3 regions of the Kaistia nematophila genome follow, and region 1 is predicted to be linked to each of the others. Evidence: predicted binding sites of a transcription regulator. Region 1 holds the regulator's gene; each other region holds the start of a gene.
What was found. Region 1 encodes PhoB, which activates phosphate uptake and scavenging genes when phosphate is short. Its sites were predicted from a motif close to TGTCATNNANCTGTCAT; they were not measured.
Positions count from the first base shown of each region.

Region 2: the regulator PhoB is predicted to act here: its motif matches at 2,590-2,606, upstream of OSH07_RS05120 (DUF1868 domain-containing protein).
Region 3: the regulator PhoB is predicted to act here: its motif matches at 1,514-1,530, upstream of OSH07_RS24265 (esterase-like activity of phytase family protein).

Region 1 is NZ_JAPKNK010000001.1:825,555-830,346, forward strand. Features, by position in the region: gene pstA (phosphate ABC transporter permease PstA) at 1-170, shown strand, start outside; gene pstB (phosphate ABC transporter ATP-binding protein PstB) at 167-952, shown strand; gene phoU (phosphate signaling complex protein PhoU) at 978-1,694, shown strand; gene phoB (phosphate regulon transcriptional regulator PhoB) at 1,725-2,423, shown strand; gene OSH07_RS03750 (GcrA family cell cycle regulator) at 2,627-3,160, opposite strand; gene OSH07_RS03755 (aspartate aminotransferase family protein) at 3,571-4,792, shown strand, end outside.
Region 2 is NZ_JAPKNK010000002.1:177,278-182,069, reverse strand. Features, by position in the region: gene OSH07_RS05130 (group III truncated hemoglobin) at 59-496, shown strand; gene OSH07_RS05125 (alkene reductase) at 679-1,740, shown strand; gene OSH07_RS05120 (DUF1868 domain-containing protein) at 1,825-2,538, opposite strand; gene OSH07_RS05115 (CDGSH iron-sulfur domain-containing protein) at 2,769-3,467, shown strand; gene OSH07_RS05110 (chloramphenicol phosphotransferase CPT family protein) at 3,690-4,232, shown strand; gene OSH07_RS05105 (hypothetical protein) at 4,513-4,792, opposite strand, start outside.
Region 3 is NZ_JAPKNK010000019.1:13,023-17,814, forward strand. Features, by position in the region: gene OSH07_RS24260 (alpha/beta hydrolase) at 203-1,474, shown strand; gene OSH07_RS24265 (esterase-like activity of phytase family protein) at 1,600-2,934, shown strand; gene OSH07_RS24270 (cupin domain-containing protein) at 3,093-3,527, shown strand; gene rpsL (30S ribosomal protein S12) at 3,970-4,341, shown strand; gene rpsG (30S ribosomal protein S7) at 4,357-4,792, shown strand, end outside.

The sequences.
Region 1 (4,792 bases):
ACCTGAACGCGCCGATGTCGTCGCTGCCGGTCACCATCTTCCAGTTTGCCCTGTCGCCCTATCCGGACTGGCAGAAGCTGGCCTGGTCCGGCGCCCTGCTCATCACCTTTACCGTGCTGGCGCTCAACATCGTCGCCCGCGCCTTCCTCAGCCCCAAGGCTTCCAAATGACCCAGACCGCGTTGAACACGGCCGGCATGGCCGAGAAGATTTCGATCCGCAATCTGAAGTTCTTCTACGGCGACAGCCTGGCGCTGAAGACCATCAACCTGCCGCTCTTCGAGAAGAAGGTCACCGCCTTCATCGGCCCGTCGGGTTGCGGCAAGTCGACCCTGCTGCGCGTGCTGAACCGCATGTACGACCTCTATCCGCGCCAGCGCGCCGAGGGCGAGGTGATCTTCGACGGCAAGAACGTCCTCGATCCCGACCAGGACCGCAACATGCTGCGCGCCCGCGTCGGCATGGTGTTCCAGAAGCCGACGCCGTTCCCGATGTCGATCTACGACAACATCGCCTTCGGCATCCGCCTCTACGAGAACATCTCGCGCTCCGAGATGGACGGACGCGTCGAGGCGGCGCTGACGCGCGGCGCCCTCTGGAACGAGGTCAAGGACAAGCTGCACTCCAGCGGCCTCAGCCTCTCCGGCGGCCAGCAGCAGCGCCTCTGCATCGCCCGCACCATCGCGGTACGGCCGGAAGTCGTGCTGTTCGACGAGCCGTGCTCGGCGCTCGATCCGATCTCGACCGCCAAGATCGAGGAACTGATCGACGAGCTGACGACCGACTACACGATCGCCATCGTCACCCACAACATGCAGCAGGCGGCGCGCGTCTCCGACTACACGGCCTTCATGTATCTCGGCGAGCTGATCGAATTCGACGAGACCACGAAGATCTTCACCTCGCCGTCCGACAAGCGCACCCAGGACTATATCACCGGTCGCTTCGGCTAAGCCGGGCCACGGGTAGGAGCACGACATGTCCGAACACATCGTTTCCAAGTACGACGAAGAGCTGAACGACGTTGCCCGCCGGATCGCCGAGATGGGCGGCATGGCGGAGCGTCTCGTCGACGTCGCCGTCGGCTCGCTGATGCGGCTCGACACTGATACGGCGCGCGCCGTCATCGCCGACGACAAGAAGCTCGACGTGCTGCAGCGCGAATGTGAAGAGCGCGCGATCATGATTATTGCGCGTCGTCAGCCGATGGCGATGGACCTGCGCGAAGTCATCGCCGCCCAGCGCATCGCCAGCGACCTCGAGCGCATCGGCGACCTCGCCAAGAACATCGCCAAGCGCGTCATCGCGCTCGACGGCCAGTTCCAGTCGAAGCGCTTCAACACCGGTGTCGAGCACATGGCGCAGCTGTCGCTCGCCCAGCTCAAGGACGTGCTCGACTCCTACGCCACGCGTGACGTCGAGCAGGCCTACCAGGTCTGGAAGCGCGACGAAGAGATCGACGCGATGTACACGTCGCTCTTCCGCGAACTGCTGACCTACATGATGGAAGATCCGCGCAACATCACCTTCTGCACGCATCTCCTGTTCTGCGCCAAGAACATCGAGCGCATCGGCGACCACGCCACCAACATCGCCGAAACGGTGCACTATGTCGTCACCGGCCAGGTTCTGGCCGAGGATCGTCCGAAGCAGGACGATTCCAGCACGACCGCCGTTGCCTATGAGCAGAACTGACCAAACGCCTGAATGCTAGGATCTTCGTGAATGACGCCGCGCGTTATGATCGTCGAGGATGAGGAGGCGCTGAGCCTCCTCCTCCGCTACAACCTCGAAGCCGAGGGTTATGCCGTCGAAGTGGTGCCGCGTGGCGACGATGCCGAGATGCGCCTGCTCGAGACCGTGCCCGACCTGCTGCTGCTCGACTGGATGCTGCCCGGGATCTCGGGCATCGAACTCTGCCGCCGCCTCCGTGCCCGCGATGCCACCCGCACGTTGCCGGTGATCATGCTCACCGCCCGCGGCGAGGAGCAGGAGCGCATCCGCGGCCTCGCCACCGGCGCCGACGACTATGTCGTCAAGCCGTTCTCCGTGCCGGAGCTTATGGCGCGCGTCCGCGCCATCCTTCGCCGTTCGCGCCCGGAGGTGATCGCCTCGCTGCTGCGCGCCGGCGACATCGAGCTCGACCGCGAGACGCATCGCGTCCGCCGTTCGGGTCGCGAGCTGCATCTCGGCCCGACCGAGTTCCGCCTGCTCGAATATCTGATGAAGAGCCCCGGCCGCGTATTTTCCCGCGAGCAGCTGCTCGACGGCGTTTGGGGCCGTGACGTCTATGTCGACGAGCGCACCGTCGACGTCCATATCGGCCGCCTGCGCAAGGCGGTGAACCGCGGCCGCGTCAAGGATCCGATCCGCACCGTGCGGGGCTCCGGCTATTCCTTCGACGACCAGTTCGCCGCCGCCTGAATCCCTTTCATCGCCGCCTTTCCCCCGGGAGGCGGCCTGAAGACAAGCAAAGCCGCGTTCGGGTATCTCCCGGCGCGGCTTTTTGCTGCCCGGATGGGAGTGCTACAAAAAGAAACGGCCGTGCGCCTCGGGGGGAGGGCGGCACGGCCGGAATGGCATTTCGGGACGAAGGCGCGGACGCCGTCGTCGTCAGGCTGGCGCGATCAGGCGCCGACGGCCTTCTTCTGGCGGCGGTCATGCACCGGCTGGTAGGCTACCCGCGAATGATATTCGCAATAGGGAATGCCCGAATTCGAGCGCTGGCCGCAGAAGTGGAAATCCTCGGTGCTCGGGTCGCCGATCGGCCACTTGCAGGTCTGCTCGGTGAGCGTGAGGATCGTGGCGTGCAGGCTGATCGGAACGACGACGTCGTCCGAGCTGACAGGCCGTGGCACGCGCCGCGGCTCGGGCGCCATCTGGCCGAGAGGCTTCAGGGCCGTGTTGCCGGCCACCATCGGCCTGACGGGATTGGGACGCCCTGTCGTTGCAGAGCGGCTACTGGTCGTCGACGCGGGCTTGCGCGGGCGGGCGACCGGCGCTGCGGCCGGCTTGGCACGACCCGAGAGGCTCAGCCGATGTACCTTGCCGATGACTGCGTTACGCGTTACGCCGCCGAGTTCCGAAGCGATCTGGCTTGCGCTCAGGCCGTCGGTCCAGAGCTTCTTCAGCAACTCAACCCGTTCGTCCGTCCAAGTCATTAGCGTGTCCTTGTCGGTCGGAGCGATACCCGGAATCCTGTCACGGTCGTTCAGCCGGGATGCCGGACGACTGCGGACGCCATACAAGGGTCAGGGGGAGGTACCTGCTCGATATTTCGTGTCTTAACGAAAAGTAAAATACTATATGGCGTGACTCGGTGACAAGAGTCCGGGGGATTCGTCAAAGAGGATCCGGCCGTTTTCCCCAACTTGCAGCGCATTCCCGATCCGTGAGTCCGGTCAAACGCTTAGCCGTCGTGACGTGGCTGCGGGCGGTGATTTGATTGACACAAATCGTCACGACCGTGATATAAGGGCAACGCAAAAAGGTGCTGCTCGGCGCGTCGGCCTCGGGCAGCACCTTTGATTTTTAGGCATCCGTTTCCGTGGTTTCATCCGAAGGAGGGGATATGAGCGCCCCCGATACCAGCGTTAAAAAGACCTCGACCAGCCTCTTCGACACCTTTTCGCGTGCGCCGCTCGAATTCGAGCGAGGCGAGGGGGCCTGGGTCTTTACGCGAGAGGGCGACGCTTATCTCGATTTCTCCGCCGGCATCGCGGTGAACACGCTCGGCCATGCCAATCCGGTTCTCGTGCAGGCGCTGACCGAGCAGGCCGGCAAGCTCTGGCACACCTCGAACCTGTTCCGCATTCCGGGTCAGGAGCGACTGGCCGACACGCTGGTCGCGAACTCCTTCGCCGACCGTGTCTTCTTCGCCAATTCGGGCGCGGAGGCGAACGAGGCCGCGATCAAGACGGCGCGGCGCTATCATTATGTGAATGGCCAGCCGGAACGCTATCGCATCCTCACCATCGAGGGCGCCTTCCACGGCCGCACGCTGGCGACGCTCGCTGCCGGCGGCCAGCAGAAATATCTCGACGGTTTCGGCCCCAAGGCCGACGGTTTTGACCAGGTTCCGTTCGGCGACATGGCGGCGATCAAGGCCGCGGTGACGCCGCAGACGGCCGCCATCATGCTCGAGCCGATCCAGGGCGAGGGCGGCGTGCGCGCCTTCCCGAACGCGTTCCTGCGCGAGATCCGGGCGCTCTGCGACGCCGAGGGCATGCTGCTGATCCTGGACGAGGTCCAGACCGGCATCGGCCGCACCGGCAAGCTGTTCGCCTATGAGTGGACCGGCATCACGCCGGATATCCTCACCTCGGCCAAGGGCCTTGGCGGCGGTTTCCCGCTCGGCGCGTGCCTGGCCACCAATGAAGCTGCCAAGGGCATGACCCCCGGCACGCACGGCACCACCTTCGGCGGCAATCCGCTGGCGATGGCGGTCGGCAACGCCGTGCTCGACGTCGTGCTTGCCGACGGCTTCCTGGAGCATGTGCGCGAGACCGCGCGCTACCTGACCCAGCGCCTCGGCGGCCTGATGGACAGCCATCCCGGCGTCATCGACGACATCCGCGGCGAGGGCCTGCTGGTCGGCCTGCATGCGCTGAAGCCGATCCCGGAAGTGGTCGCGGCGCTCCGCGAGCAGAAGATGCTCGCCGCCGGCGCCGGCGACAACGTCTTGCGCCTGCTGCCGCCGCTCAACATCGGCAAGGCAGAAGTCGACGCGGCGATCGAGAAGCTCGATGCCGCCTTTTCCGCAATCGAAGCCGAAGCCGCGACGTCGGCACGGC
Region 2 (4,792 bases), on a different contig from region 1:
TTGTGGGGCAGGGGGCTACCGCCTAGCTGAGAGGCATTCGGACGCAGCGGAGTGGATCATGACCGGCGAGACCAGCGGATTTGGGGTGGCCATTCCCGGCGTCGATGAAGCGTCGATCAAGACCCTCGTGCACACCTTCTACGACCGCGTCCGCCGCGACAGCTTGATCGGCCCGATCTTCGAGGCCCAGGTCGATGACTGGCCCGAGCATCTCGACAAGCTCTGCGCCTTCTGGTCGAACGTCGTGCTCAGAACCGGCCGCTACCAGGGCCGGCCGATGCAGAAGCATCTACGCCTGCCGATCGAGGCGGCGCATTTCGACCGCTGGCTGGCGCTCTTCCGCGCCACGGCGAGCGAAATCATGCCGCCTGATGGCGCCGCCATCTTCATCGATCGCGCCAACCGCATCGCCGACAGCTTCGAGCTCGGCATTGGCAGCGTGCGGGGCCAATTCCGCGCGCCGCGCCATGCCTTCAAGATGCCGCGTCCGGGCTAGAACCCTTCCGTGTTTCATGGGGGCACGGAGGGGTTCCGGTTCTTTGTCTGGCCGCGTCTTCTTCACGCGAGCCGGTATCCACTTTGCTCGAGACGCTCTCGATCGGCGATTGCAGCCGTCGCCATACGCCCTATAGTGGTCAGGAAAACTGACAACTTGTGACGCCAAGGAATTCGTCCCGCATGTCCCTGCTTTTTGAGCCGCTTCAGGCCGGCGCGCTTCACCTGCCCAATCGCATTGTCATGGCTCCCCTGACGCGCAGCCGGGCAGGGGCCGAGCGCGTCCCGAACAAGCTGATGGCCGAATATTACGCGCAGCGCGCCAATGCCGGCCTCATCATCAGCGAGGCGACCAGCGTCAGCGCGCAGGGCGTGGGCTATCTAGGCACGCCCGGCATCTGGTCCGACGCCCAGGTTGAAGGCTGGCGGCAGGTCACCGATGCCGTTCACGCCGCCGGAGGGCGGATGGTGTCTCAGCTCTGGCATGTGGGCCGCATTTCGGATCCCGAACTGCTCGGCGGCGATCTGCCGGTCGCGCCCTCGGCCATCCGAATCCCCGGCCATGTCAGCCTGCTGCGTCCGATCCGTCCCTATGTCGTGCCGCGCGCTCTGGAGACGAGCGAGATCCCCGGCATCATCGAGGATTTCCGTCGCGGCGCCGAGAACGCCAAGCGAGCCGGCTTCGACGGCGTCGACGTGCATGGCGCCAATGGTTACCTGCTCGACCAGTTCCTGCAGGACAGCAGCAACCATCGCACCGACCAGTATGGCGGTTCGATCGAGAACCGCACCCGGCTCATGCTGGAGATCGTGGACGCGGCGATATCGGTCTGGGGACCGGATCGCGTCGCCGCCCATATCCGGCCGCGCGGCGACGACCATGCCATGGGCGACAGCAACCCGCGCGCCCTGTTCACCTATCTGGCGGAACAGCTGAAGCGGCGGGGCATCGCCTTCCTGTTCGTGATCGAGCGCGAGGAGCCGGACAGCCTCCTTGCCGAGATCAAGCGGGCCTTTGGCGGCGTCGTCATCGCCAATGAGCGGATGAGCAAGGCCGACGCCGAGCGTCTGATCCGGGAAGGCTCGGCCGACGCCGTCGCCTTCGGCCGCAAGTACATCGCGTCGCCCGACCTCGCCAAGCGCTTCGCCATCGACGCGCCGCTGAACGAACCGGATGCCTCGACCTTCTACACGCCGGGCGCCAGGGGCTACACCGACTATCCGGCGCTCGAGGCGGCCGAGTAGGGCCGGCGGGGCGCGGGACACGAACGTCCATATGCGGCGGCGAGGGCAGGGCGACGATCCGGCCCTCGCCAATCGCAGCGGGCCCTATTCCAGGACCAGCCGTTCCTCGAAATGGTTCATGTCCTCGAAGCTGCAGAAGGCCGGCGGCCGCAGTTCGAGGATCGGCGCCTCGCGCGCGAGCAGGCCGAGGCAGTCGTCGAACAGCGCTTCCCACGCCGAAAGCCGATCCTCGGCCAGCCAGTCGATCATGTAGGCGAGAGTGACGTGGAAGACGTAGTCGTCATGGTCGGGGTGGCGGTAGCCGAACGCCTCGGCGAAGGCGTCACGCCACGCCCGCATCCGTCGTTCGTCCTCGTCGGTGGCGCCGGCGACGGTCAGTCCGGTCGGAACGACGTCGATCACACGGACCTGGAACGGTCCGGCGCCGTGAAAATCCTTCAGCTTGTCCCGATAGTGAGCCGTCATGACGTCGATGTCGGTGTCGAGCGGCATGTCGGACGGCCAGAACGGCAAGCTGCGGCGATATTCGATGATGCCTTGGAACAGCGTCATGTGGAGGCTGGATACAGGCGTGAACGCCAGGCGGCCGGCATCGGGCTCAGCCTGCATGCGGCGGCGGACTTCCACGACCGCCTGCTGCGACGGCGATCCCTCGACCAGATGGCAGACGACGGTATTGCCGGGTTCGGACAGGAAGGTGCCGCTCCGGTCGTAACGACGGCCCAGATGCCGGGGCGGCTCTGTCTGCGTCGCGGCCGAATAGCGGTTGAGCCGGCTGTCTGAGAGAATCGATGTCATGATGCAGGGGGCCGTGCGGTTTGCGGGAATGTGGCAGCTATCCCGGAGACGATGAAGCGCACATGACAGGGCAGGGACTTGGTCCCCGCCCGACCGAGCCGATCCGCAGCACGGCACTGCCCTGGATTGAATCTCTCCTTCGGAACGCCAGTTGAAACCGTGCGCCTGCCCTGGGACCGCGTCGCGATCCGCTGCGGGTCGATTTGGCCATTCTCCGGAAGGACCGCACCGTGAACAACAACGCTGCATCCGGCATGAAGATCACCGTCACGAAGGACGGGCCGTATCTGGTTCGTGGGCGGGTTCCGTTGAGCCGGCAGGCCATCGGCGCCAACGCGGCGGGCGATTCCGTCGAGTGGGTCGAGATCGAAACGATCGAGCCGGCGACGGTGGCCTACAAGCTCTGCCGCTGCGGCCGTTCGGCGACCAAGCCGTTCTGTGACGACACCCACACGCGCATCGGCTTCGTCGGCGACGAGACGGCCGCCAGACGGTCCTACGCAGTTATGGCGCAGGAGATCGACGGACCGGCGCTGGCGCTCACCGACGCCGAGTCGCTCTGTGCTTTCGCGCGCTTCTGCGATCGCGACGGCAAAGTCTGGAACACAGTGTCAGAGGCGAGGCTAGAACCCGAGCGCGCCGCCTTCGTCCGGCAGGTCGGCCAATGTCCTTCCGGCCGGCTGGTCGCCTGGGACTACGGGACGCGCCAACCGGTCGAGCCCGAACTGCCGCCCTCAATCGTGATCGTCGAGGACCCGCAGAAGGGCGTCGCCGGGCCGCTCTGGGTGCGAGGCGGCATTCCCGTCGAAGCTGCTGACGGCACGCCTTACGAGACCCGGAACCGGATGACGTTGTGCCGCTGCGGCCAATCGGCCAACAAGCCGTTCTGCGACGGGACACATGCCTCGATTGGCTTCAAGGATCGCTGACCTGCCGCCATCGCAGCGGCAGAGGAGGGCGCAGGAACCGGGCAGGGCGCTCGCCTCCCGCCTCGCCCTGGAATATCGGAGCCAGCGTTGATCCGCCCTGCCCGATCGAATAAAACGACGTCATATCAATGATATGGAGGAGAATGCAGCATCCGCCCATGAAGCGTCTTGCTGCCGTCACAGGGCTGCCATATCCCGCGTCTCAACCAGCAGGAGGCCGGGATGGCACAGATCATTTTTCTCCACGGCGCATCCAGCTCCGGCAAGTCGACCATCGCCAAGGCGCTGCAGGACCGGATCGAGATGCCGTTCTGGCATATCTCGATCGATCATCTGCGCGACGCCGGCTTACTGCCGACGCGACGCTTCAAGAGCGGCGAGTTTCGCTGGGCCGACGCCCGGTCGGCCTTCTTCGACGGCTTCCACGGCTCCCTGAAGGCCTATGCGGACGCCGGCAACAACCTGATCCTCGAGCACATCCTCGACAAGGAAAACTGGCTGGAGATGTTGGCGAGGCTGCTTGCGCAGCACGACGTGTTCTTCGCTGGCGTCCATTGTCCGCTGGAGCTTCTGGTCGAGAGAGAGGCGGCGCGCGGCGACCGGCCGATTGGCAGCGCCCGTCAGGATTACGAGACCATCCATGTCGGCAAGGCATACGACATCGAGCTGAACTCGACGGACAGCGTCGACGCCAATGTCGAGGCCTTGCTCACCGCCTGGCGTAGCGACCGCCGCGTATCGAGCTTCACCCGACAGCGGGGCTGACGCGGGCCTGCGGCAACACGGTCACGACGACGACGCGCTCAACGCTCCAGCCGCTCCGGTGTCACAGAGAGCGTACCGCCGTTCTGCGAAGGGCTCTATGGCGGTTGAGGGGACTTCGCTGTCGTGCAACGTCCCAGCTCCACTCCAACATCCTCAATTCGCATAAGATATATTATGGAACTATATCGGATACCCGGGCTGGCTGGGGATTGAACTGTGGCCGGACGGGTCTAGCCGATCTGCCGCCCGCAAACCTTGTGCGTGATGCGTCGCCTGCCGGCTACGGTGTCGGCGACGTCGATGGCGTTTCATCCGCCGAGGCCCAGCGCGGCGGCGTCACCAGCTTGGTCACGGTCTTATCGCTCCAGCGCATCAGGTTGTCGACCAGCCGGCCGCTCTGCGTGACAACGCTCGTAGCCGCTGACTTGGCCAGGCCGCCGACGGTCGATGCCTCGCGCTCGATCAGCATCGGCTCATCTTGCGGAATGGTCATCGGCGGCTCTATGGCAGCCGGCATGGGCTGCGGACCAACAGCTTGCATCGTGCCGTGCGGCGGCATC
Region 3 (4,792 bases), on a different contig from region 1:
CACAGGGATCCGCTAGGGTGATGCCGATCTCGGGCGGCCGGGCGTTTACGCGCGGGGAATATCGCGGGTTGCGCATTGGCTGCGCGCTCGCATAGAGAGTTCGAGTAGGGAATTTGGCCACGTCCTGCTTGCGCGGAGCGGCGGTGCCTTCGTTGACCAGGCTGTTCGTCCTTTTCGGGGGTAGCTCCACTTGCGTAGCGTGATGGTTTGGATCCGGACGGGCGTGACGAGCCTGGTTCTCGTCGGGCTGCTTGCCGGTTGCGGCGGCCGGCCGAAGGACGTTCTGCTGCCGGTTGCCGTCACGGCGCCGATTCCGGGCAGCAGCACGGTCGACATGATGGTGGCGACGACGCGCCAGCGGTCGAACGTTCCGGGCGAGATCTTCACCGGCGAGCGTGGCCGGGCGATCGACTTCGCCAATATGGTCGTCTCGATCCCGCCGGATAATGTCCGCAAGAAGGGCGACGTGCAGTGGCCGAAGAAGCTGCCCGGCGACCCGACGAAGGATTTCGTCACCCTGAAGGCGCAGGACATGAACCTGAAGCAGGCGAGAGCCTGGTTCAATAGCCGCATAAAGGCGACGCCGAAGCGGCAGGCCCTGGTCTTCATCCATGGCTTCAACAACCGCTTCGAGGATGCCGTCTACCGCTTCGCCCAGATCGTGCATGACTCCGGTTCCGACGTCGTGCCGATCCTCTTCACCTGGCCGTCGCGCGGCAGCGTGCTCGCCTATGGCTACGACCGCGAGAGCAACAACTATTCCCGCGATGCGCTCGAACTGCTGCTGAAGGCGCTGGCCGACGATCCGAACGTCGACGAGGTGTCGATCCTCGCGCACTCGATGGGCAATTGGGTGACGCTGGAAGCGCTGCGTCAGATGGCGATCCGCGACAAGCGCGTGGCGCCAAAGATCAGGAACGTCATGCTGGCCGCGCCGGACGTCGATGTCGACGTGTTCCGCCGCCAGATGGCCGATATCGGCCCGAACGGCCCGCAGGTGACGCTGTTCGTCTCGCAGGACGACCGCGCCCTCAAGGTCTCCCGCCGCGTCTGGGGCAATATCGAGCGCCTCGGCCAGATCAATGTCGCGCAGGAACCGTTTGCGACCGAGATGCAGCAGGACAAGATCACGGTCATCGACCTCACCAAACTGCGTACGGACGACCGGCTCAATCACGCCAAGTTCGCCGCCAGCCCCGAAGTCGTGCAACTGATCGGCGCCCGCCTGGCCGAGGGCCAGACGATGACGGATTCGAAGTCCGCGTTCGGCGACAGGCTCGTGGCCGTCACCACCGGCGCCGCCGCAAGCGTCGGAACCGCGGCGGGCCTGATCGTGACAGCGCCCGTCGCCATCATCGATCCAGAGACGCGCGAAACCTACAACTCGCAGATCAAGGCGTTCGGCAACACCCTGTCGGACAATGCTGACTCGGCCGGCGCGCTGCTGAAGCCGGCGAGCGGCGTCGCCTACTAGCGCCGCCGGCGGACGGCCCGCCGCTGGACATGTCGCTTCTGTCATGGAGGCGACATGTCGGTGTCGCTTGGCTGAGACATGGGCGCACTACGACATCCCCGTTCCCTTCGAACGGAGACCTGACCATGTCGCTTCGCCATGCCTTTCTCGCTGGCCTGTCGTTCGTCGCGCTTGCGACCGGCGCTTCCGCCGCCGAGCCCCGCCAGTTCGACGCAGTCCTGAGCCACCATGCCGTCCTGCCGGCCCAGAGCTTTGCGGTTCCGCCGGCGGATGCGCCCGCCGCGCTCAACACCTCCGGCCGTTATACGGGCACGGGCGCCGATCTCGGCCGCCGCTTCGACCGCCTCTATTCGATCTACGATGCCGATACCGGCCTTGCCCGTCCCTTCGCCGGGCAGCCGGTTCAGGGCTTCTCCGGCATCCGCGCGCTCGGCGACGGCACCTACGTCGTCCTGACCGACAACGGCTTCGGCGCCAAGGCGAACTCCGCCGATGCGATGATCATGTTCCACATCGTCAGGCCGGACTGGGAGACGGGCCGCGTCGAGATCGTCAAGACGATCTTCGCCAAGGATCCGAACCGCGTGGTGCCGTTCCGCATCGTCAACGAGAACACCGATAGCCGCTACCTGACCGGCGCCGATTTCGATCCGGAGAGCATCCAGAAGGTGGGTGACAATTTCTGGATCGGCGACGAGTTCGGCCCTTATCTGTTCGAAGTCTCGGCCGACGGCACCGTGCTGAGCCTGAAGGAGACCGTCGTCGACGGCGTTACCTATCGCTCGCCGGACAACTATGGCGTTGTGATGCCGGCCGGTCCCGACAAGCCGCTGCCGGAATTCAACGTTCGCCGCTCGAAGGGCTTCGAGGGCATGGCGCTCTCGACCGACGGCAAGACGCTGCATCCGATGCTCGAGGGCGCGCCGTGGGACGCCAAGGTCGGCAAGTATCTCGAGAAGGGCGGCAAGTCGGTCCTGCCGATCTTCGATTTCGACATCGCGTCGAAAGCCTTTGCCGACAAGGTCCGCTACTATCCGCTCGAGGATTTTGGCAACGCGATTGGCGACTTCAACATGATCGACGCCAACCGCGCCCTCGTGATCGAGCGCGACGGCGGGGCAGGTGACCCGCGTGAGGGCTGGGCGAAGACCCCGGCCAAGTTCAAGCGCATCTATCTGATAGACCTCTCCAAGACCGACGCCGACGGCATCGTTCGCAAGGTCGGTTTCATCGACCTGATGGCTATCAAGGATCCGAATGCCGTTGCCCGTGCCGGCTCGAAGGACGGCGTCTTCACCTTCCCGTTCGAGACGATCGAGAATGTAGACCGCATCGACGACACTCACATCATCGTCGCCGACGACAACAACTTCCCGTTCTCCGTTGGCCGCGCCAAGGGCAAGGCCGACAACAACGAGTTCATCGTTCTTGAGGTCGCTGACTTCCTCAAGGCCGAGTGACGCGTTTACGCCTCCGACACCATCGTGAAGGGCTGCCCCCGGGCGGCCCTTTTCCTTTTGCGCGGGACCCTCTAGCAGTGACGCTGGGGAAGAACGGATGTCGGCCATGACGGCTGGCCCTTGCGCTTGGGAAGAAGCGCGCCCGGGGAGGGGCTCCTATGAATCGTCTATCTCTTGTCGCTATCGGCCTTGTGGTCATGGCAGGCGGCGCTTTCGCCGAAGAAAGCTATAAGCCGGCCGTGAAGGTGAAGCGGGTCCTCCAGACCACCACCACGACGAGCGGCGATCCGATCCGCTATCCGACTGTGTCGGACCCGGAAGTGCAGACGCTGATCGTCGAGATTCCACCAGGCGCCGAGACCGGCTGGCACACCCATCCGGTGCCGGCCTACGCCTATATCCTGGCCGGGACGATCGAGGTCGACAGCGAGGGCGGCGGGAAGCGAATCTTCAAGGCGGGAGATTCGTTTGCGGAAATGGTCGATCACCGGCATAACGGCCGAGTCGTCGGCGACGAAACCGTTAAAATCCTCATGATCGTAACCGGTCAGAAAGGAGTCGCGTTTTCGGAGCGGACGCAAGCGCCGGACTGAGTCGGTCTGATTCCGGTTTGTTCTCGCTCTGCGGAACCGTCCGGATTTCGAATCTTGCGCCGATGCCGCATCGATCTTGCGGAAAATTGCCGGGGCAGGGCGCTGTTTGGGGATTCCTTACGCGGCGCCAGCCCACGAAAAGAACCCCACGGAGGGGTTGACTGGAACCCTGCGAATAAGTAGGTTCCGCGAGCTTTCAGGCAGGTGGTAAGTGCAGTTTTCCGGCGGCGCCACGTCGCGGAGTTCAAGCTTAGACACTGTCGGAATCGAAACAGAGTTAGAACGACACGCATGATCGCGGTGAACGCCGTGATCCTCTGCTTTTCGTAGCGCCTCCGCGGCAAGCGGTCCGGGCGCTCTTTGTTCATGGTCAGTCGGCTGTGGCGAAGGTGCGGAAAGCGGAAGAGAGAAACAGAACCGTAGGCTAGCTGAAAGGCGAAGCATGCCGACAATTAACCAGCTCATCCGCAAGCCGCGCCAGGCGCCGGCGAAGCGGAACAAGGTTCCGGCGCTGCAGGAGAACCCGCAGAAGCGCGGCGTTTGCACTCGCGTCTATACGACCACGCCGAAGAAGCCGAACTCGGCACTTCGTAAGGTCGCGAAGGTTCGCCTGACCAATGGCTTCGAGGTCATTGGCTACATCCCGGGCGAAGGCCACAACCTGCAGGAGCACTCTGTCGTCATGATCCGTGGCGGCCGCGTCAAGGATCTGCCGGGCGTGCGCTACCACATCCTGCGCGGCGTGCTCGACACCCAGGGTGTCAAGAACCGCAAGCAGCGCCGCTCGAAGTACGGCGCGAAGCGTCCGAAGTAATAGGGAACAGGATCCATGTCCCGTCGCCATAGTGCAGAGAAGCGCGAGATCATCCCGGACCCCAAGTTCGGCGATATCGTCGTCACCAAGTTCATGAATGCCGTCATGTATGACGGCAAGAAGTCTGTCGCCGAGCGCATCGTTTACGGTGCCTTCGACATCATCCAGAACCGCACCAAGCAGGAGCCCGTCGTGGTGTTCCGCCAGGCTCTGGACAACGTCGCGCCGCACATCGAAGTGCGTTCGCGTCGCGTCGGTGGTGCGACCTACCAGGTTCCCGTCGAGGTTCGTTCGGACCGTCGTCAGGCCCTCGCCATCCGTTGGCTCCTCAACGCCGCTCGCGGCCGTAACGAGAAGACCATGGTCGAGCGTCTGTCGGGCGAGCTGCTGGACGCCTCGAACAGCCGCGGCAACGCCGTCAAGAAGCGCGAAGACACGCACCGCATGGCCG